Regions from separate parts of the Kitasatospora sp. NPDC048286 genome, predicted to be linked through region 3. Evidence: riboswitches for the same ligand, from Rfam matches in the RefSeq annotation. Region 3 holds a riboswitch; each other region holds the start of a gene.

Region 1 (7,375 bases), on a different contig from region 3:
TTGCGGAACGCGCCGGTGAAGAACACGCGCATCATGTGGACGAGCATCGCGGCCACGAAGACCAGGGCGGCCCAGTGGTGGATCTGACGGATCAGCAGACCGCCGCGGACCTCGAAGCTGATGTCCACCGTGGAGGCGTAGGCCTCCGACATCGGGATGCCCTTGAGCGGCACGTACGAGCCGTCGTAGACGACCTCGGCCATCGAGGGCTTGAAGAACAGCGTCAGGTAGACACCGGTCAGGATGATGATGACGAACGTGTAGAGGCAGATCTCGCCCAGCATGAAGGACCAGTGGTCCGGGAAGATCTTCCGCAGGTTGGCCTTGGCGAGGGAGTAGATCCCCAGCCGGCCGTCAGTCCAGTCAGCCGCGGCTTCCCACTTGTTGGCGGGCTTCTCACGCGTGCTGGAGGGCTTGGCGGCACCGGTCGTGGTGCTGCTCGCGCTACTCATCGAGCACGCTCCCAGTAGCTCGGGCCGACGGGCTCATCGAAGTCGCCGGTGGCGACCAGGTTGCCCTTCTCGTCAGTGATGATCTTCAGCTGCGGCAGCGGGTGGCCGGCCGGGCCGAAGATGACGCGGGCGCCGTCCGCCAGGTCGAAGGTCGACTGGTGGCAGGGGCAGAGCGCGTGGTGGGTCTGCTGCTCGTACAGGCTGATCGGGCAGCCGACGTGGGTGCAGATCTTGGAGTAGGCCAGGATGCCCTCGAAGCCGAGGTCCTTGGACTTCTCGTCCTTGATGTCCTCGGGCGCGATCCGGACCAGCATCAGGGCGTCCTTGGCGATCCGCTGCTGGAAGTCCTCGTCGTGCGTGGACAGGCCCTCGGGCATGGCGAAGGTGAGCGAGCCGACGACGATGTCCTCGGGCTTCATCGGCTGCATGGTGTTCATGTTGATGAGCGCCAGCGGCTTGGTGTCGGTCGCCTCCTTCCAACCGGTCTCCTTGAGCTTCTTCTCGGGAAGCGGGCCCAGGTCACGGAGCAGGACCACGCCGGAGAGCGGGACCAGCGCCATGGAGCCGATCAGGGTGTTGCGGATCATCTTGCGGCGGCCGAAGCCGGACTCGGCGGCACCGGTCTTGAACTGCTCGATGACGTCCGCGCGGACCTCGTCGGAGGCCTCGATCGGGTGACGCTCGGCCGGCATCTCGACGTCCGACATCAGGGTGCGGGCCCAGTGGACCGCGCCCGCGCCGATCATGAACAGCGCCACGCCCAGGGTCAGGCCGAGCGCGAAGTTCAGCGCGCTGACGTGACCGAGCGGGAAGATGTAGACGATCTTGTCCGGGTCGATGGCCACGTACGAGGCGATGAAGCCGACGGTGGCGAGCATCGAGATCACGAACATCAGCGAGACCTGGCGCTCGGCGCGCTTGGCGGCCCGCTCGTCGATGTCGGTGCGACGGGGCTCGTGGGCCGGCAGGCCCGGGTCGGCGAACGGGCTGCCGTGGTCGGCCACCTCGCCGGCGGAGCCGTGCGGCTCCGGGAGCTTCTCTTCTGACATGTCGTGGCTCATGACTTCTTGGCCTTGGTGGTGTGGGCGGCGACCCAGATCGCGACCGCGATGAGCGTGCCGAGGCCGAAGATCCAGCCGAACAGACCCTCGGTCACCGGACCGAGGCTGCCCAGGGTGAGACCGCCGGGGTTGGGCTCATCGTTGGTGGTGTGGCGGACGAAGGCCACGATCTGCTTCTTCTGCTCCTCGGGCATGGTGGTGTCCGGGAACGACGGCATGTTCTGCGGGCCGGTCTGCATGGCCTCGTAGATGTGCTTGGCGTCCACGCCCTCCAGCGACGGGGCGTACTTGCCCTTGGTCAGGGCACCACCCTGGCCGGCGAAGTTGTGGCACTGGGCGCAGTTGGTGCGGAACAGCTCGCCACCCTTGGAGATGTCCTCGGGGTTGGTCGAGGTGAACTGCTCCTCCGTCGGGGTCACCGGGCCGGGACCGAGGGAGGCGACGTAGGCGGCGAGCTGGTCGATCTCGGCCTGCGTGTAGATGTTCTTCTTGCGCGGGACCTGCGCGCCGGGCTGCTGGGCGGGCATGCGGCCGGTGCCGACCTGGAAGTCGACGGCGGCGGAGCCGACGCCGACCAGGCTCGGACCGTCACTGCTGCCCTGGCCGTCCATGCCATGGCAGGAGGAGCAGCCCACGGCGAAGAGCTTCTTGCCCTCATCGATCGCGAGCGACTGCGCGGCGACGTCGGCCTGCGCCTTGTCGGCGGGCGCGAACGCGGCGTACAGCCCCCCGGTTGCCGCCAGGGCGAGAAGTAGGACGACCAGCGCCGCCAATGGGTGGCGCCGTCGTGCGGAGAGCTTTTTCACGGAATAACCCCGGTGTCAGGATCTGGTCGACTGGTGGGTGCACCCGGCGGCCGGTCTGGCCGGCACGAGGCTGCCTGTCTAGGGCTGCGCGCGCGGTCGGTCGGTGGGAGCGTCGGCACCGGCAGAAGCGGCCCGTCGCCGGTGAGGGCGGGGGCCGCAGCCGGTGGCCAGCGACCTGATCAGCTGGTTACTTGATCAGGTAGATGGTCGCGAACAGGCCGATCCACACGACGTCGACGAAGTGCCAGTAGTACGACACGACGATCGCGGCGGTGGCTTGCTCGTGCGTGAAGCGCTTGGCTGCGTACGTCCGTCCCAGGACCAGCAGGAAGGCGATCAGACCACCCGTCACGTGCAGCCCGTGGAAGCCGGTGGTCAGGTAGAACACCGTGCCGTACGGGTCGGAGGACAGCGAGAGGCCGTCCTTCTTGACCAGCTCGGTGTACTCGAAGACCTGGCCGCCGATGAAGACCGCGCCCATGGCGAACGTGAGGATGAACCACGCCCGGAGCTTCTTCACGTCACCGCGCTCGGCGGCGAACACACCGAGCTGGCAGGTGAGCGAGGAGAGCACCAGGATCGTGGTGTTGACCGAGGAGAAGGGCACGTTGAGGGCGTGGGCCTTCTCGGTCCAGAACTCCGGCCCCTTGACGGAGCGGAGCGTGAAGTACATCGCGAAGAGGGCCGCGAAGAACATCAACTCGGAACTGAGCCAGACGATCGTTCCGACGCTGACCATGTTCGGCCGGTTGACCGATCCGTGCGCGTGCCCGGTTTCTACTGCTGTTGCTGTCGCCACGACGGACATTATGTCGGTCCCTTATTCCGTCTTCACGTCGGGGGGTGTCCCTCGGAGTGTCCGGTGCGTGCGGTATGCCCGCTTGGGGGGCGGCACGGGGGCCGGACGGGGGCTGAGCAGCGGCGTGTCCCTTTTCTGATGGTTCCTCGGAGGGGCCCGCGACCCCGTTGCCCAGCGCGTCGTTGCACGGCCGGAGCAGCCGCGGGAGGTAGGGGAAGGGACCCGGGGTCGGCCGTACGGGTGGACCGGGCGGGATCGGGTGACGGGCCGTCCTCCGGGTGGGTGAGCCGGGGTGCGGCCCGGTTGGCCGGGAAGGTGCGCGAGGAGGACTCGGCGGGGGGTGATCGGGAGTAGCATCCGGATCAGGCGAACGTGGTCCGGATCACACTTGAGGGAGCAGGGCCCATGGCGTACACGACCGATGAGACGCTCACCGTCCTCGTCTACAGCGACGACCGCAACACCCGCGAGCAGGTGCTGACGGCGCTCGGCCGCCGGCCCGCCGAGGACCTTCCGGAACTGACCTACCTGGAGTGCGCGACCACCCCCGCGGTGCTCAAGGCACTGGAGAAGGGGGGAGTGGACCTCTGCGTGCTGGACGGTGAGGCCGTACCGGCCGGGGGGCTGGGCCTCGCGCGCCAGCTCAAGGACGAGATCTACGGCTGCCCGCCGGTGCTGGTGCTGATCGGCCGGCCGCAGGACTCCTGGCTCGCCGCCTGGAGCCGGGCCGACGCGGCCATCTCCCACCCGGTGGAGCCGGTGGCGCTGGCCGAGGCGGCGGCCACCCTGCTGCGGGCGCGACTGGCGAAGCGGACTCCGGCCGTCCGCTGAAGACGGCCCCGGCAACTGGAAAGGACAGGGGTAGAAGCGGAGGCTTCGCTCGATAGGCTGGCTCCATCCGTACGGACGTCCCCCCGTAGTGGGGAACCGACAACAGCTGGAGTCAGCCATGGTGAACGTGAACCCTGCGAACGGCGGTAGCGACCCCGCGCAGGTGGTCCGCACCTGGCCGGACCTCCTGGCGGCACTGTTGCAGGGGGAGGACCTCGACCGCTCGTCCACCGCGTGGGCGATGGACCGGATCATGAGCGGCGAGGCGTCCCCCGTACAGGTGGCCGGGTTCATGATCGCGCTGCGGGCCAAGGGCGAGTCGGTCGAGGAGATCGGCGGCCTGGTCGACGCGATGTACGCGCACGCGGAGCCGCTGGACATCCCCGGCCCGGCGGTGGACATCGTCGGCACCGGCGGCGACCGGGCGAAGACCGTCAACATCTCCACCATGTCCGCGATCGTCGCGGCGGCCGCCGGCGCCAAGGTGGTCAAGCACGGCAACCGGTCGGCCTCCTCGAGCAGCGGCTCCTCGGACGTGCTGGAGAAGCTCGGGGTGGCGCTGGACCTCTCCGCCCGGCGGGTCGCCGAGGTGGCCGAGGAGGTCGGGCTCACCTTCTGCTTCGCGGCGAAGTTCCACCCCTCGATGCGGCACGCCGCCACCGCGCGGCGCGACCTCGGGGTGCCGACCTCCTTCAACATCCTCGGCCCGCTGACCAACCCGGCCAAGGTCACCGCGCACGCCATCGGCTGCTTCGACACCCGGCTGGCCGGACTGATCGCCGGGGTGCTGGCCGAGCGGGGTGCGACGGCGCTGGTCTTCCGCGGCGACGACGGACTGGACGAGCTGACCATCACCACCACCTCGCAGGTCTGGCTGGTGCGCGACGGGGCGGTCACCCGGACCGCCTTCGACCCGCGGGACGTCGGCATCGAGCTGGTCGGCATCGAGGCGCTGCGCGGGGCGGACGCCTCGTACAACGCGGAGGTCGCGCGGCGACTGCTGGCGGGGGAGCACGGGCCGGTCCGGGACGCCGTCCTGCTGAACACGGCGGCGGCGCTGGTCGCGCTCGACCTGCGCGACGCACCGCTCGCCGAGCAGCTGGCGGCCGGCATGGAGCGGGCCGCCAGGGCGATCGACTCCGGCGCGGCCCAGGACCTGCTGCGGCGTTGGTCGGAGGCCACCAGCCGGATCTGACACGGCAGTTGACGGGGCCCGCGGGAATTCCTCCCGCGGGCCCCTCGCGCTGTCCGGATGCCGGACGCCCGTTTGACCGCCCGAAGGGCGCGGCCTAGAGTCTTCGCCAGGTCATGAGTGACAGCGCGAAGCCCCAGCTTGCTGTCCGGCAACCCTCCGTCCGTGGCGGGGTGCCCTGGGTGAGGACCGGGTCGTCACGGCAAGCCGTCCGTGCGACAAGCGCGGACGCCGGACGAATGACACTCCCGGGGTCCCTCACCCCTTGAAGGAGTGCATCCTCATGTCCGCCCACCCGTCTCCCGCCACCACCCTTCTCTCGGCGCTCCCCCAGACTTCGTCCGGGGGGACCCCCATCGTGCGGCAGCCCTGCGCCGAAATCTGCGGCCCGCTCGCCGTCCTCGGCACCGACGTCCAGGTCCCGCTGGCCAGCGGTGAGAAGGTCGGCTACGCGGCACTCGACTACGCGGCCAGCTCGCCGGCGCTCCAGCGGGTGTGGGACGACGTCGCCGCCTACGCGCCGTACTACGGCAGCGTCCACCGCGGGGCCGGCTACCTCTCCCAGCTGTCCACCGACCTGTTCGAGCAGAGCCGCCGCACCGTCGGCGAGTTCCTCGACCTGCGCGAGGGCGACCAGGTGGTCTTCACCCGGGCCACCACCGACTCGCTCAACCTGCTGGCCGCCGCCGTTCCGGCCGGCACCCGGGTGTTCGCCTTCGAGACCGAGCACCACGCCTCGCTGCTGCCCTGGGCGCACGCCGGACTGGACGTCACCTACCTGCGGGCGCCGCGCTCGCGGGCCGAGGCGGTGGCCGCGCTGGACGCCGCGCTCGCCGAGGCGCCCGAGGGCCCCAAGCTGCTCTGCGTCACCGGCGCCTCCAACGTGACCGGCGAGCTGTGGCCGGTCGCCGAGCTGACCGGGACCGCGCACCGGCACGGCGCCCGGGTGGTGCTGGACGCCGCCCAGCTGGCGCCGCACCACCGGGTCTCGGTGCGCGAACTGGACGTCGACTGGATCGCCTTCTCCGGCCACAAGATCTACGCGCCGTTCGGTGCCGGGGTGCTGGCCGGCCGGGCGGACTGGCTGGACGAGGCCGAGCCGTACCTGGCCGGCGGCGGGGCGACCCGGACGGTGGCCCGGGAGGCCGACGGCTCGGTGGCCGTGCAGTGGCACACCGGCCCGGCCCGGCACGAGGCCGGCTCGCCGAACGTCATCGGCGCCTACGCGATCGCCTCGGCCTGCCGGGCGCTGACCGAGGCCGGTTTCGACGCGCTGGAGGCCCGCGAGCGGCAGCTGGTCGCCCGGCTGACGGCCGGGCTGGCCGGGATCCCGCAGGTCAAGGTGCTGAACCTGTTCGGGGCCGACTCCGCCCGGGTGGGCGTGCTGTCCTTCGTCGTCCGGGGCTGGAACAGCTCGCACTTCTCGGCCGCGCTGTCCGCCGAGTACGGCATCGGGGTGCGCGACGGCCTGTTCTGCGCCCACCCGCTGGTGCGCACGCTGCTCGGGGACGAGGACGTCGCGCCGTCCGAGTGCGGGGCGCCCGAGCCCTCGCTGCCGGGCGAGCGCAGCCTGAACGCGATCCGGGTGAGCTTCGGCGCCGGGACGCCGGACGAGCACGTCGACCGCTTCCTGACCGCCGTCCGGGAGCTGGTCACGGACGGTGCGGCGTGGAACTACCGCAACGAGGGCGGGCGTTGTGTCGCTGACTCTCGGCGCGAGGGCTGACCGCTACTCGTCCAGGCCGAGGGCGAAGGCGGCCTCCAGGTCGTGCTGGGAGTAGGTGCGGAAGGCGATCTGGGTCTCGGTGTGGGCCACGCCCGGGACCTTGTTGAGCCGGCCCGGGATGACCTCGGCCAGGTCGTCGTGCCGGCGCACCCGCACCATCGCCACCAGGTTGTAGCCGCCGGTCACCGAGTAGACCTCGCTGACACCCTCGATGGCGGCGATGGACTCGGCGATCTCCGGGATGCGGTCGACACTGGTCTTGATCAGGACGATGGCGGTGATCACAGTTCGGGCTCCTTTGTGGGGTGCCGCCAGCGTATCGGGCGTCGGCCCGGTCGTCGCGGGGGGTGGCGGACCACGGTGCAGGCGTAGAGGAACCCGGCCGAGAAGCCGATCACGTGGACCAGGTAGGCCACCCCGGGGCCGGCCGAGTGCACCGACCACCACTGCAGGGCGAACCAGAGGCCGAGCACCAGCCAGGCGGGGAAGCGCAGCGGCAGGAAGAGGA
Region 2 (7,375 bases), on a different contig from region 3:
TTGCCGCTCTGCATGACCTTCTCCAGCAGCGGGAGCAGGTCCTTGACCGAGCCGATCTTGGAGTTGGCGATGAGGATGTACGGGTCCTCGAAGGTCGCCTCCATGCGCTCCAGGTCGGTGGCGAAGTAGGCGGAGATGTAGCCCTTGTCGAAGCGCATGCCCTCGGTGAGCTCGAGCTCCAGGCCGAAGGTGTTGCTCTCCTCGACGGTGATGACGCCTTCCTTGCCGACCTTGTCCATGGCCTCGGCGATCAGCTCGCCGATCTGGGTGTCGGCGGCGGAGATGGAGGCGGTGGAGGCGATCTGCTCCTTGGTCTCCACGTCCTTGGCCTGGGCCAGCAGCTGGTCGGAGACGGCCGCGACGGCCTTCTCGATGCCGCGCTTCAGGGCCATCGGGTTGGCGCCGGCGGCGACGTTGCGCAGACCCTCGCGAACCAGGGCCTGGGCGAGCACGGTGGCGGTGGTGGTGCCGTCACCCGCGACGTCGTCCGTCTTCTTGGCGACCTCCTTGACGAGCTCCGCACCGATCTTCTCGTACGGGTCCTCGAGCTCGATCTCCTTGGCGATGGAGACACCGTCGTTGGTGATCGTGGGGGCGCCCCACTTCTTCTCCAGCACGACGTTGCGACCCTTGGGGCCGAGCGTGACCTTCACTGCGTCGGCGAGCTGGTTCATGCCACGCTCAAGGCCGCGGCGAGCTTCCTCATCAAAGGCGATGATCTTGGCCATCAGAAGTGGTCCTCCGGGACACGGTCGACTGCTCGGACCAAGGGGTGCCCGCGACGGACGGCCCTGGTGCGCGGAGGTCCATTCCCTACCGCTCCCGGGGGCCTCACCGACCCGGTCCGCTGTCACTCTCACACTGTGAGTGCTAACGCCAATGATTAGCACTCCGGGTGGTCGAGTGCAAGCCCAATCGGCAATCAGCGAGCCGCCGCGGGAGCCGCCCGGGAACGCCGACGGGCCCGTGCGACACACGTCGCACGGGCCCGTCGAGAAGCGAGAGGTCACCAGCCGTGGGGCCGCGCCGAGCTCCTGGGGTCGGAAGGGGTCAGACCGCCGCGCGGACCATGTCCGCCTGCGGGCCCTTCTGTCCCTGGGAGATCTCGAACTCGACCCGCTGGCCCTCCTCGAGGGTGCGGTAGCCGTCCATCTGGATCGCGCTGTAGTGGACGAAGACGTCCGCACCACCGTCGACCGCGATGAAGCCGTAGCCCTTCTCCGCGTTGAACCACTTGACGGTGCCCTGAGCCATTCCGAACTCCCCTAGTGCTGTGCTGGCCCTTCACGCGCCCGCAGGTCGCGGGCCCGGGTTGGTTGAAGGCCGGCCCGGGGAACCCCCCCTGGGCGCAGCCGTGCACGCCGCAACCCTCCGCACAGGACGCCAGGCGGCTTCCGGCGAGCGGGTGATTGCGTCGACCGCCGCTGAATGTATCCGGACCGACGCCCTCTGCAACAGGGCCAACCACCGGTAATTCCGGCACGGCGTCAAGGGACAGGACGGACCGAATCGGGATGTTCTCGGCATTTCACGCCGGACATAGCGGACGAATTACCCAAATGCCTGCGGTAATTCTGACATCCGCCTGACAGGTTTCACGGGCCGGTCCCATCGGCCGGACGCCCCGGGCCGAGCACTGCGGGGCCGAAAGGGAAACCCTGTTCCCAGCCGAGCGACACTCTACTCCGACTCGACCCGGAAATATTCCCGCAGGAATGCGAGCGGTCGCCCGCGCATACGGACAGCGGAATTCCGTACGCGCGGGCGACCGCGGGTTCTCTTGCGGGCTCAGCAGCCGCCGGCCACCGCCGGGATGATCGAGATGCTGGCGCCGTCCCCGATCTCGGTCGCCAGGCCCTCGGCGAAGCGCACGTCGTCGTCGTTCACGTACACGTTCACGAAGCGGCGCAGCTTGCCCGTGTCGTCCAGGATGCGGGCCGAGATGCCCGCGTGGTTCTTCTCCAGGTCGGCGACGACCTCGGCCAGGGTGGCGCCCTCGGCGGTCACCTCGGCGGCGCCGGAGGTGTAGGTGCGCAGGATGGTGGGGATGCGGACGTTGGCGCTCATGAATTCTCCTTGCGGGGGCGGGTGGTTCAGGCGGACACGAGGCCGGCGGCGCGGAACGAGTCCAGCGTCGGGCGGATGACGGCGGTCATCCCGGCGTCGGAGACGGCGTCCAGGGTCTTCAGGCCGTCGCCGGTGTTGATCGCGACGGTCTCCTTCGACGGGTCCAGCTGCCCGGTCTCGACCAGCTTCTTCAGCACGCCGACGGTCACCCCGCCCGCGGTCTCGGCGAAGATGCCCTCGGTCCGCGCCAGCAGCCGGATCGCCGCCACGACCTCGGCGTCCGTGACGTCCTCCACCGCGCCACCGGTGCGGCGGGCGATGTCCAGCACGTACGGGCCGTCGGCCGGGTTGCCGATCGCCAGCGACTTGGCGATGGTGTCCGGCTTGACCGGCTTGATCACGTCCCGGCCGGCCTTGAACGCGGCCGACACCGGCGAGCAGCCCTCGGCCTGGGCACCGAAGATCCGGTACGGCCGGTCCTCGACCAGGCCCAGCCTGATCAGCTCCTGGAGACCCTTGTCGATCTTCGTCAGCTGCGAGCCCGAGGCGATCGGGATCACGATCTGCTCCGGCAGCCGCCAGCCGAGCTGCTCGCAGATCTCGTACGCCAGCGTCTTGGAGCCCTCGCCGTAGTACGGCCGCAGGTTCACGTTGACGAAGCCCCAGCCCTCGCCGGCCGGATCGCCGATCAGCTCCGAACAGAAGCGGTTCACGTCGTCGTAGTTGCCCTCGATGCCGACCAGCTCACCGCCGTACACCCCGGCCATGACGACCTTGCCCTGCTCCAGGTCGTGCGGGATGAACACGCAGGACCGGAACCCGGCCCGGGCCGCCGCCGCACCCACCGCGCCGGCCAGGTTGCCGGTGGAGGAGCAGGACAGCGTGGTGTAGCCGAACGCCCGGGCCGCCTCGATCGCGCACGCGACCACCCGGTCCTTGAAGGAGTGCGTCGGGTTCCCGGAGTCGTCCTTGACGTGCAGTTGGGCGGTGAACCCGAGCTCCCGGCCCAGGTTGTCCGCCTTCACCAGCGGGGTCCACCCCGGGTTCAGGTTCGGCTTCGAGGCCACGTCCGCCGGAACGGGCAGCAGCGGCGCGTACCGCCAGATGGACGCCGGACCGGCCTCGATCCGCTTGCGCAGCTCCTCGGCGCCCTCGCTGCCGAACTCGTAGGCGATCTCCAGCGGGCCGAAGCACTCCAGGCAGGCGAAGCTGGGGCCGAGCGGGAAGCGGGTGCCGCACTCGCGACAGGACAGCGCGGTGGCGGGGCCGAGGTCGACGGAAACGGGTGCGGCAGTGTCGATAGCCATGATGGCGAGGCCTCTCTCCTCATCTTCCCCGTGACGCGGTCGCGCACGGGCCGGAATTGGCACCTGTCCCGCCGGGGCCTGTCGACGACAGCCGCGCGAGAAGGTTGCCGGGACGTCAACGGGCCGTTCCCTCAGTCCCTCTGGATGAGCTTGTGAAATTGTGGTGCTGCTCAACGGCGACCCCGGCGTGCAAAGGTCCGACCGCTGTACGAAGACTGTATCCGAAGGCGCCAATCCTGAACGGGACCGTCCGCCACGCGAGATGACAGATTCCACCGACCCCGCCGAGGAGACCTCCGTGCCCGCCGAACCGACTCCCGAGCTCCTCCCGCAGGTGGCGTCCTGGCTCCGCCGCCGCTCCTGGAGCGCGGCCGACCGGCCGGTCCGCACCCTCCTCGACGCCAAGGAACGCACCGGCCGCACCGTCAGCGTGGTCCTCCCCGCCCTGGACGAGGAGGCCACCGTCGGCGACATCGTCCGCACCGTCCGCCGCGAGCTGATGGAACGCCTCCCGCTCGTCGACGAACTCGTCGTCGTCGACTCCGGCTCCACCGACGCCACCGCCGCCGTCGCCGCCGAGGCCGGCGCCCGGGTGGAACACCGCGACCGGATCCTCCCCCGGCTGCCCGCCGTCCCGGGCAAGGGCGAGGTGCTCTGGCGCTCCCTGCTGGTCACCCACGGCGACATCGTCTGCTTCGTCGACGCCGACCTGCGCGAGTTCGACCCGACCTTCGTCTCCGGCATCGTCGGCCCGCTGCTCACCGACGAGTCCATCCAGCTGGTCAAGGCCATGTACGACCGCCCGCTGGAGTCGGACGGCGCCGTCCTGCCCGCCGGCGGCGGCCGGGTCACCGAACTCGTCGCCCGCCCCCTGCTCAACCTCCACTGGCCGGAACTCGCCGGCTTCGTCCAGCCCCTCGGCGGCGAGTACGCGGCCCGCCGCTCACTGCTCGAACGGCTGCCCTTCCCCACCGGCTACGGCGTCGAACTCGGCCTGCTGGTCGACGCCCTGGAAGTGGCCGGCCTCGACGCCCTGGCCCAGGTGGACGTCGGCGTCCGGCACCACCGCCACCAGGACGGCCAGGCCCTCGGCCGGATGGCCGCCACCATCTACCGGACCGCCCTGGAACGCCTCGACCGCACCCACCGCCTCAAGGCCTCGGCCGACCTCGTCCACCCCCATCTCACCCAGTTCACCCGCGACCCGGAAACCCGCGCCTTCACCGCGCACACCCACCCGGTGACCGCCCTGGAACGCCCCCCGATGCACACCGTGCCGGAATACGCCACCCGTCATTGACGGGTTTGCCACGCCGAGCCCCCGGCAAGATGCCAACCATGGGCGATCTCACGACCAACCGTTCGAACGCGACCGGCACCGCCCCCGTCCTGGTGGCCTCCAACCGGGGACCGGTGTCCTTCAGCACCGCCGACGACGGCACGCTGACCCTGCGGCGGGGCGGCGGCGGCCTGGTCTCCGGCCTCTCCGCGATCGAGGACCCGAACGCCGTCTGGGTCTGCGCCGCCCTCAACGACTCCGACCGCAGAGCCGCCGCCGAGGCCCCCCACGGCCGCCTCGACCTGGCCGGCCACGAGGTCGGCGGCCAGGCCGTACGGATGCTGGACCTCGACCCGCAGACCTTCGCCCGCGCCTACAACGGCGTCGCCAACTCCACCCTCTGGTTCGTCCACCACCTGCTCTACGCGACCCCCACCGCCCCCGCCTTCGACGCCGGCTTCCGCACCGAGTGGGCCGCCTACCAGGCCTACAACGAGGCCTTCGCCGAAGCCCTGGCCGCCGAAGCCGCCCCGAACGCCGCGGTGCTCGTCCAGGACTACCACCTCTCCCTGGTCCCGGCCCTGCTCCGGGAGGCCCGCCCCGACCTGCGGATCGGCCACTTCTCGCACACCCCCTGGGCCCCGCCCGAGTACTACCGGCTGCTGCCCGACGACGTCGCCCGGGCCGTCCTCACCGGCATCCTGGGCGCCGACCGGGCCGGCTTCCTCACCGAACGCTGGGCCCGCGCCTTCGCCGCCTGCTGCGAGGACCTCCTCGGCGCCACCGTCGACCACGACGCGCTCTCCGTCACGCTCGACGGCCGCACCACCGGGGGGACCCCCACTCGGCGGACCACCCGCCTCGGCGTGCACGCCCTCGGCGCCGACGCCGACTTCCTGCGCGAGCGCGCCCACCGCCCCGACGTCGACGAACGCCTCGCCGCCCTCCGCGCGGCCGTCGGCGACCGCCGCACCATCGTCCGGGTCGACCGCACCGAGCTGAGCAAGAACATCGTCCGCGGCCTGCTGGCCTACCGGCACCTGCTCCGCACCCGCCCGCAGTGGCACGACCGGGTGGTGCACATCGCCTTCGCCTACCCGTCCCGGACCGACCTCGCCGAGTACCGCGACTACACGGCACAGGTCCAGGACCTCGCCGTTGCCGTCAACTCGGAGTTCGCCACCCCCACCTGGCAACCGCTGATCCTGCACGTCGACGACGACTTCCCGCGCTCCCTCGCCGCCTACCGCCTCGCCGACGTCGCCCTGGTCAATCCCATCCGCGACGGCATGAACCTGGTCGCCAAGGAGGTCCCCGTGGTCTCCGACCACGGCTGCGCCCTCGTCCTCTCCCGCGAGGCCGGCGCCCACGCCGAACTCAAGGACGACGCCCTCACCGTCAACCCCTACGACGTCATCGCCACCGCCGACGCCCTCCACGCCGGCCTCACCATGAGCCCGGAGGAGCGCGCCGACCGCACCAAGCGCCTGGCGGCGGCGGCCACCGCACTCCCCCCGCAGCAGTGGTTCCTGGACCAGCTCAACGCGCTGTGAGCGCGTCCCCCAACGCCCCCAGCAGCTCCACCACGCCCTCCGGCCCGGCGACCACCAGGTCCGCCCGGTCGGCCAGCTCCCGCACCGGCGCGTCCCCCACCGCGCCGGCGCACACCAGCACCCCCGCGACACCCTCGCCGCGCAGCTTCTCCACCGCGGCGAAGGCCGCCACGTCCCCCAGGTCGTCCCCCGCGTAGAGCACCGACCGGGCGCCCCGCTCGCGCAGGAAGCCGGTCAGCGCCGCCCCCTTGTCCACCCCCGGCGGCCGCAGCTCCAGCACCAGCCGCCCGGGCTCCACCACCAGCCCGTGCTCGGCCGCCAACTCCCCCACCGGCGCCCGCAACAGCTCCAACGCCTCCTGCGGCGCCGCCGTCCGCCGGGTGTGCACGGCCACCGCCCGCCCCTTGTCCTCCACCCACGTCCCCCCGGGCGCCCCCACCCGCTCCAGCACCCCCGGCAACTCCTCCCGCACCCGCGCCACCCCCGGATGCGCCTCCGGCGCCGACAGTTCCCCGTCCTCCCACCGCTCGGCCCCGTAGTGCCCCAGCACCACCACCCCCGGCAGCCCCGCGAACCCCCCGTACTCCACCGCCACCCCGGCCGGCCGCCCCGTCACCACCACCACGCCACCCACCACCGGAGCCAGCCGCCGCAACGCCCCCACCACCCCGGGATGCGCCCGCGCCCGCTCCGGATCCGCCACGATCGGCGCCAACGTCCCGTCGAAGTCCAACCCGATCACGGCGTCCCCGGGCGCCGCCAGGACGACCCGCACCCCGTCCCGCCCAGCCCCGGTCGCCGGCACGAACATCTCTTCAAAGCCCATACCGGAGCCCTACCCCCGAGCACCCCGCTCCGCACTCCCCCGGCCCGCGGGCGCGCGCGGAAGCCCCCCACCCTCCCGAGAGCCCCCGTCGATCAGCGAGCCGATCAGCGGGCCCCCCGCCGAGCCTCCCGCACCCGCCGCAGCCGATTCACCAGCACCGGCGCGTGCGCCAGCGCCTCCTCCCGGTCCAGCAGAGCGTTCAGCACCTGGTAGTACCGCGTGGAGGAGAGCCCCAGCTCCTCCCGGATCGCCCGCTCCTTGGCCCCCGCCGTACGCCACTGCCGCCCCTCCAGCGCCAGCACCGCCCGTTCCCGCTCACTCAGCTCGCCCACCGCGCACACCT
Region 3 (7,375 bases):
CCGGTGATCAGGCCGTGGCCGCCGTGTGGCAGGAAGCCGCCGTGGCCGGTCAGGTTGGCGGTGCCGGGGGCGTGGCCGACGACACCGGCGACACCCAGCACGCCCAGAGCCAGGAAGGCGACGATCGCGGCGATCTTGACGGCCGCGAACCAGAACTCGAACTCGCCGAAGTTCTTCACGGCGGTCAGGTTGGTGGCGCAGAAGAAGACCATGAAGATGCCGACCCAGACGAAGGCCGGAACCCCGGTGACCCAGGAGTGCACGAGCGCGCCGGCGGCCGTGGCCTCGACGGCGACGGCGACGCCGACCGTCACCCAGTACAGCCAGCCGGTGGTCAGGCCCGCCCAGAGGCCGATCTCGCGCTCGGCGTGCACCGAGAAGGAACCGGAGGCCGGGTGCGCGGCGGACATCTCGCCCAGCATCCGCATGACCAGCATCACCAGCAGACCGGCCGCGACGAACGCCAGGATGATGCCGGGGCCGGCTACCGCGATGCCCGCGCCGGAGCCCACGAAGAGGCCGGCGCCGATGACGCCGCCGAGGGCGATCATCGAGAGGTGGCGCCGCTTGAGGCCGTGGCCCAGCTCCGGGGCGGCCTGGGCCTCGGGGGCTCTCGACGCCTTGGTGGTGCTCATCGGGGATCCATTCCTGTGACGGACGACTCGTGCGGACATGCGCCCCTGGTTTCCTGAAGGGAAGGCTAGGCGGGTTCGCCCAGAAGGTGCTTCCAATCTTTTCCCGATGATCGCCACCGAGTGGAAGAATCTTCTCCATGGATGACATAGACCGGAAAATTCTTGCCGAACTGCAGCGTGACGGGCGACTGACCCTCACCGAGCTCGCCGAGCGAGTCCGCCTGAGCGTGTCCCCCTGCCACCGCCGACTTCGGGCCCTGGAACGCTCGGGCGCGATCGCCGGCTACCACGCCCGGCTCGACGCCGCCGCCCTCGGCCTGACCTTCGAGTCGCTGGTCTTCGTCACCATGCGCTACGAGGACCGCGAGACCGTCGCGGCCTTCGAGCAGGCCGTGGCCGACATCCCCAACGTCCTCCAGGCCCAGCGGCTGTTCGGCGACCCCGACTACCTCCTGCGCGTCGTCGCCCGCGATCTGGCGGCCTACCGGCAGCTCTACGACGACCGCCTGGCCACCCTGCCCGGCGTCCAGCGCCTCAGTTCCACCATCGTCATGGCGAACGTCGTCGAATCCCGCTCCCTGCCCCTGTGACGTGCCGAGAAGGCCCGCACCCGGCCCCGGGGGGAGCGCGAGGGACGAGAGCCCGGGCCCGGGGGGGGCGAGGACCGGGGCAGAGTCGGGCCGAATCGGGCAGGGTGGGACGATACCTGCCATGTCTAGCAAGTCTCCATCGGTCCGGGTCGTCGATGCCCCGCCCGAACCGCTCCGCCGTCTCCTCCTCGACCTGGGCGAGGCCCTGCTCGGCGGTGGCCTGCCCGTCCATGACGTCGAGGAGGAACTCCACTGGCTGGGACGGGCGTTGGGGGCTCCTGAGGTGCGGGTCGCCGCGCTGACCAACGGGCTGTTCGTCTCGCTGGACGCGGACGGCGCCACCCGGTTCCAGCCCGTCGGCGGCGCGCTGCGGTTCGAGCAGACGGCCGACGTCCTCCACCTGGTGCACCGGCTGCGGGCGGGCGAGCTCGACGGGCCCCGGGCGCTGGCCGAACTGGACCGGATCCGGCGGGCGCCGGCCCGCTGGCCCGCGTGGGTGGCGGATCTCGGGGCGCTGCCGGTCGGTGTGGGGGTCTGCCTCTTCCTCCAGCCGGCGGCGGCGAACGTGCTCGCGGCCGGGCTCGGCTCGCTGATCGTGGTGGGGCTGACCGTGCTCGCCCGACGGCTGCCGTACCTGCGGCCGCTGCTGCCCGTCACGGCCGGCTTCCTGGTCGCCCTGCTGGTCCTGGCACTCGCGCGGGCCTCGCTGCTGGACGGCCCGCTGCGGACGATCGTGGCCACCCTGGCGATCCTGCTGCCGGGCGGGCTGCTGGTCACCGGGCTGTCCGAGATCGCCGCGGGCGCGGCCAGCGCGGGCACCGCCCGGCTGGTGTCCGGCGCGGTCCAGCTGGCGCTGTTCCTCGCGGGGGTGGCCGCGGCCGCGACGGCGATCGGCATGCCGGCCACCGCGCTGGCCAACGTCCAGGTCGCCAAGCCCAGCTGGTGGGTGATCGCGCTGGGGCTGGCGATCGCGGTGGCCGGAGTGGTGGTCAACGTCCAGACACCGCCCTCGGCCATCCCGTGGATCGTCGCCGTGATCGCGGTCAGCGTGACCGCCCAGGTGGCGGTGGGGTCGGTGCACGGCGCGGCGATAGGCGGCCTGGCCGGGGCGGTCGCCGCCGCGGTCGCGGCCACCCTGGTGCACTGGCTGCCGGGCGGCCCGCTCTGGCAGGTGCTCTACCTCCCGGCGTTCTGGATCGTGGTGCCGGGGTCCTTCGGTCTGTTGAACACGGCGCAGATAGAGGTCGGGAACGGGGCCCAGTCGGTCCTGGCGGCCGTGTCGGCGGTCTTCGGGGTGTCGATCGGCACGCTGATCGGCGCGGTGATCAGCCGGATCCCCCGGCCCTCCCGCGCCGTGCTGCTGTCCCGGGCCTGAACTCCGGGGCGGCGGCCCCCTGACGGGGTGGGGGCGGACCCGGGTCCGCCCCCCGTCCCGTCAGGCGTGGCGCAGGGCCTCGGTGAGGCGGCGGCCCGCCTCGACCACGGCCTGGGAGAGCTGGGCGCCGGGGTGGCGGGTGAGCCGTTCGATCGGACCGGAGACCGAGACGGCGGCCACCACCCGGTTGGACTGGCCGCGGACGGGCGCGGACACGGAGGCGACCCCGAGTTCGCGCTCGCCGACGGACTGCGCCCAGCCCCGGCGCCGTACGCCGCTCAGCGCGGTGGCGGTGAAGCGGGCGCCCTGCAGCCCGCGGTGGAGGCGCTCGGGCTCCTCCCAGGCGAGCAGGACCTGGGCGGCGGAGCCGACCTTCATGGGGAGGGTGATGCCCACCGGGACGGTGTCCCGCAGGCCGGTGAGGCGTTCGGCGGCGGCCACGCAGATCCGTACCTCGCCCTGCCGGCGGTAGAGCTGGGCGCTCTCGCCAGTGAGGTCCCGCAGGTGGGTGAGGACCGAGCCGGCCGCGGCCAGCAAGCGGTCCTCGCCGGCGGCCGCGGCGAGCTCGCCGACCCGGGGGCCGAGCATGAACCGGCCGTTCACGTCCCGGCTGACCAGGCGGTGGTGTTCGAGTGCGACGGCCAGCCGGTGGGCGGTGGGGCGGGCCATGCCGGTGGCCGCGACGAGGCCGCCGAGGGTGGCGGGGCCCGCCTCCAGGATCCCGAGGATCGAGGTGACCTTGTCGAGCACGCCGACGCCGCTCGTGTTCTCCATGGGTGGGGGTACTCCAGTCTCAAGGCCCGGGAGCAGCGGGTCGGCGCTGCTCACGGCGGCTCCTGGCGGGGAGCCGGGGGTGGTCAGCGAGGACGGGCCGCGGAAGTCGGCCGATTGCCTGCGCCGGGCACGAGACGGGTACGCGAAAGCGCCGGGGCGGGAAGCGCCCGGGCGAAGGACAGCACAGAGAGCACCGTGTCTCCTCATCTTTCCCGCGCCACATTGGCGACAGGCCGGAGTTGGCACTGATCCCGGACGGCACGGCGCGTACTTCGGACGCCGGGTCGAACGGGGAGTTGCCGGGGCTTCGTAGGGCCGGTCCCTCCACCCCTCTGGATGATTCGCCAGGAACGATACAAGACTTCCCGGGCCCGCTGCCAAGCCCCCCTGCTCTCGACGGCGGGCGGGCGGGCCCGCTCAGCGGTGGCGCGGCTCCGACAGTCCGGTGCACGGGGCCGGGTGCGGGCCGCCGGGGGCGGTGGTGTCCCAGGCCCGCAGCGCGGCCAGGGCGGCGGCGCGTTCGGCCGCCGTCGGCCGGGCGCCCTCGGCGCCGAGCAGGTAGTCGGCGACCGGGGTGAGCAGCAGGGTGGCGCCACCGGCCGGGAGCAGCAGGGCCTCGTCCCACTGGTGCCGGATGACGGTGCGGCGCAGCAGGGTGCCGTGGCGCAGCAGGGTCCCCTTGCGCGGCCGGTGCGTGCGGGTGAGGGGCCGGCGGCGGCGGAGTTCGGGGCCGACCTCGGCCTCCAGGACGGTGCGCACGTCCCGCAGGGAGCCGAGCGGCACGTGCTGGGCGGCGAGGTCGAGCAGGGCGGCGGCCTCCGGGGCGAGCCGGTAGGCGGCGAGGACCGCGGCGGTCTCGGCGGGGTCGAAGGGCTGTCCGGCGAGGTGGGCCACGTCGATCACGTCGCCGGCCAGGAAGGTGCGCGCGAGCCCCTCCTCGGCGAGGGCGATCAGGCATTCCACGTGTTCGTCGGCGGCCAGGTAGGGGCGGACGGGGACGGTGGCGAGGTCGCCGGTGAGGGCGGCGGTGGCGACCCGTACCTGGTACCAGGGGTCGAGCAGCGGGTCCTCGGCCGGCCAGCGCAGGGTGACGGCGGTGTGCCGGGGCCGCTCGCCGAGCAGGGTGACCTCGACGGACTCCACCGGGTGGTCGGTGACCAGCCGGTTGACGGCCTGCCAGAGCGTCGCCTCGGTGGGGCTGACGAGGCTGAGCCCGCCCAGCGGCCGGGGCAGGTCCGGCGGGTAGTAGCCGGCCAGGGGGAGGTCCCGGATCGGGCGGACGCCGGTGGCGTCGGCGAGGTCGCGGGCGACCCGGGCGTAACACTCGGCCCGGTCCCGGGCGCGCTGCAGCTCGGCCCGGGCGTGCCCGCCCATCCGCACGCCCTCGCGGGAGAGCGCGGCGAGCACCAGGTACGGGAGGTGGCGGTCGGCGCGGGCGCGGTGGAGCAGTTCGGCCGGCCCGGCGGCCGGGTCGACGTCGAGCAGCCGGTGGAGCAGGTCGCTGGTCAACGGGTCGGTGCCGACCGGGGCGGTGTCGAGCCGGTCGGTGTGCAGCAGGTCGGTGTCCATGGGCGTCCGCCTCCGAGAGCCGTGGGGGGCGCCCGGGCGGCGGCCGGGCGGCCGGGGACGTGGCGGGTCCGACGGCCGGGGCCGGGCCGTCGGCGGGTGCCACACCATCGATTGTCGTGACGGCCGATCAACACCGGATCACCATCGGGTCGACGATCTCTCGACATCACGCCCGGTGGCGTGGGTTGATAGGGGCTCATCAAATCGGGGGCGGCACGTGCACGGGCGGGGGCGAGCACATGAGGCGGGCAGGTGCAGTCATGGATGAATTCCGGTTCTCGGTGCTGGGACTGATGAGAGCGCAGCGCGGCGCGACCGCGCTGAAGGTGGGCAGCCCCCAGCAGCAGGCGATGCTGGCGGTGCTGCTGCTCCGGCCCGGGCACGGTGCGAGCGCCACCGACCTGATCGACGCCCTGTGGGGCGAGGAGCCGCCGGGCACCGCGATGACGACGGTGCGCACCTACGCCTGGCGGTGGCGCAAGGTCCTGCACGGCGAGGAGCCGGACGCGCCGACGGTGCTGACCTCGGTCGGGGACGGCTACCGGCTGGTGCTGCCCAAGCACGCGGTGGACGCGGCGCAGGCGGAGGAGCTGGCGGGGCAGGCCGAGCGGACGGCGGCGGCCGGGGAGCCGCAGCAGGCGCGCGACCTGCTGAACCAGGCGCTGGAGCTGTGGCAGGGCGAGCCGCTGGCGGGCATTCCCGGCCCGTTCGCGCAGCGCCAGCGCCAGCGGCTGCAGGAGCTCCGGCTGACCCTGCTGGAGGAGCGGATCGCGCTGGACCTGGCGCTGGGCCGCTACTCCCGGTGCATTCCGGAGCTGACCTCGCTGACCACCGAGCACCCGCTGCACGAGCGGGCGTACGGGCTGCTGATGCGGGCGCTGTACCAGGCCGGGCGGCAGGCGGACGCGCTGGCGGTGTTCCGGGGCGCGCGTCAGCTGTTCCTGGCCGAACTGGGCGTGGCGCCGGGGGCGGAGCTGGACCTGCTGCACCAGCGGATCCTGGAGGGCGACCCGTCGCTCGCCGCCCCGGCGCCGGCCGTCGCGCCGCGGTCGGCCCCGCCCGTCTCCGTGCCGCCGGCCTCCGCCCCGCCCGGCTCCGGACCGGCGGAGCCCGGCGCGCCCGGGGCCGAGTCGCCGGACCCGCGCGCCAAGGCCCAGGCGGCGGCGGACGCGCCCGCCGCCCCGACCGGGAGCGGCGCCCCAAGACCGGCCCAACTGCCGCCCGACGCCGCGGACTTCACCGGACGTACGGCGCTGGTCGAGCGGCTGGTCGGGGCCCTCGGCGCACCGGGCCAACAGGCGCTGGCGATCGCGACCGTGGTCGGCATGGGCGGGGTCGGCAAGACCGCGCTGGCCCTGCACGTCGCCCACCGGGTCCGCGAGGCCTACCCGGACGGGCAGCTCTACGCGGACCTGCGGGGCGCCGACGCCACCCCGGCCGATCCGGAGGCGGTGCTCTGCGGCTTCCTGGTGGCGCTCGGCGTGTCGGCCGACGCGGTGCCGGACGGCCTGGACGCCCGCTCGGCGCTGTTCCGCTCGGTGGTGGACGGCCGGCGGCTGCTCCTGGTGCTCGACAACGTCCACGACACCGCGCAGATCAGACCGCTGCTGCCGGGCGCGGTCGGCTGCGCGGTGCTCACCACCAGCCGCACCCGGCTGTCCGGCCTGCCCGCGACCGTCCAGGCCGACCTCGGCGTCTTCGAGCCCGGGGAGGCGCTCGAACTGCTGGGCCGCACCATCGGCGCCGAGCGGCTGGCCGCCGAGGCGGAGGCCGCCCGGGAACTGCTGCTGATGTGCGGGCACCTCCCGCTCGCGGTACGGATCGTGGCGGCCCGGCTGGCCGCCCGGCCGAGCTGGACGGTGCAGACGCTGGGCCGCCGGCTGGCGGTCGAACGCCGCCGGATCGACGAGCTGCGCATCGGCGACCTGGAGGTCGCGGCCGCCTTCGAGCTGAGCTACCGCCAGTTGACGCCCGCCCAGGCCAGGGCGTTCCGGCTGGCCGCCTCGGTGGACGGCCCTGACCTCGGGCTGCAGGCCGCGGCCGCCCTGCTGGACCTGGACGAGTACGACGCCGAGGACCTGCTGGAGGCCCTGGTGGACGTGGCGATGATGGAGTCGCCGTTCCCCGGCCGCTACCGCTTCCACGACCTGCTGCGCGCGTTCGCCCGGCGCCGCCCGGACGATCCCGGCGCGGCCGTGGCGGCCCGCGACCGGATGCTGGACCACCTGCTGGCCACCGCGTGCGCGGCCTTCCAGCACGCCGTCCCCGGGGACCCGGCGGCCGGGGCGCTCGGGCCGGCCCGCAGTGCGGGCGTCCCGCTGGACGGCCCGGACGGGGCGCGGGCCTGGGCCGAGGCGGAGGGCTCGGGGGCGATCGCGCTGGCCGCGCAGGTGGCGGGCTGGACGATGACGAACGACGGCGACGACGGCAAC

What was found. A riboswitch is a leader RNA that binds a small molecule or an ion and turns the genes downstream of it on or off. The one in region 3 is predicted to bind S-adenosylmethionine.
Region 1: it holds a riboswitch for S-adenosylmethionine, as region 3 does, so the genes downstream of both, ACGF13_RS06100 (aminotransferase class V-fold PLP-dependent enzyme) here and ACGF13_RS19515 (IclR family transcriptional regulator) in region 3, are expected to answer to the same signal.
Region 2: it holds a riboswitch for S-adenosylmethionine, as region 3 does, so the genes downstream of both, thrC (threonine synthase) here and ACGF13_RS19515 (IclR family transcriptional regulator) in region 3, are expected to answer to the same signal.

The regions. Positions count from the first base shown of each region.
Region 1 covers NZ_JBICZE010000002.1:394,269-401,643, reverse strand. Annotated here, with positions in the region: gene ACGF13_RS06130 (cytochrome bc complex cytochrome b subunit) at 1-452, opposite strand, end outside; gene ACGF13_RS06125 (Rieske 2Fe-2S domain-containing protein) at 449-1,501, opposite strand; gene ACGF13_RS06120 (c-type cytochrome) at 1,510-2,319, opposite strand; gene ACGF13_RS06115 (heme-copper oxidase subunit III) at 2,507-3,127, opposite strand; gene ACGF13_RS06110 (hypothetical protein) at 3,524-3,949, shown strand; gene trpD (anthranilate phosphoribosyltransferase) at 4,068-5,144, shown strand; SAM riboswitch class IV at 5,254-5,372, shown strand; gene ACGF13_RS06100 (aminotransferase class V-fold PLP-dependent enzyme) at 5,425-6,867, shown strand; gene ACGF13_RS06095 (Lrp/AsnC family transcriptional regulator) at 6,871-7,152, opposite strand; gene ACGF13_RS06090 (rhomboid family intramembrane serine protease) at 7,149-7,375, opposite strand, start outside.
Region 2 covers NZ_JBICZE010000017.1:147,222-154,596, forward strand. Annotated here, with positions in the region: gene groL (chaperonin GroEL) at 1-728, opposite strand, end outside; gene ACGF13_RS33495 (cold-shock protein) at 1,051-1,254, opposite strand; gene ACGF13_RS33500 (MoaD/ThiS family protein) at 1,789-2,067, opposite strand; gene thrC (threonine synthase) at 2,094-3,374, opposite strand; SAM riboswitch class I at 3,391-3,525, opposite strand; gene ACGF13_RS33510 (glucosyl-3-phosphoglycerate synthase) at 3,637-4,674, shown strand; gene ACGF13_RS33515 (trehalose-6-phosphate synthase) at 4,713-6,206, shown strand; gene otsB (trehalose-phosphatase) at 6,193-7,032, opposite strand; gene ACGF13_RS33525 (DUF3263 domain-containing protein) at 7,137-7,364, opposite strand.
Region 3 covers NZ_JBICZE010000007.1:298,837-306,211, forward strand. Annotated here, with positions in the region: gene ACGF13_RS19500 (amino acid permease) at 1-635, opposite strand, end outside; gene ACGF13_RS19505 (Lrp/AsnC family transcriptional regulator) at 773-1,225, shown strand; gene ACGF13_RS19510 (threonine/serine exporter family protein) at 1,347-2,600, shown strand; gene ACGF13_RS19515 (IclR family transcriptional regulator) at 2,661-3,374, opposite strand; SAM riboswitch class I at 3,575-3,717, opposite strand; gene ACGF13_RS19520 (hypothetical protein) at 3,792-4,943, opposite strand; gene ACGF13_RS19525 (BTAD domain-containing putative transcriptional regulator) at 5,204-7,375, shown strand, end outside.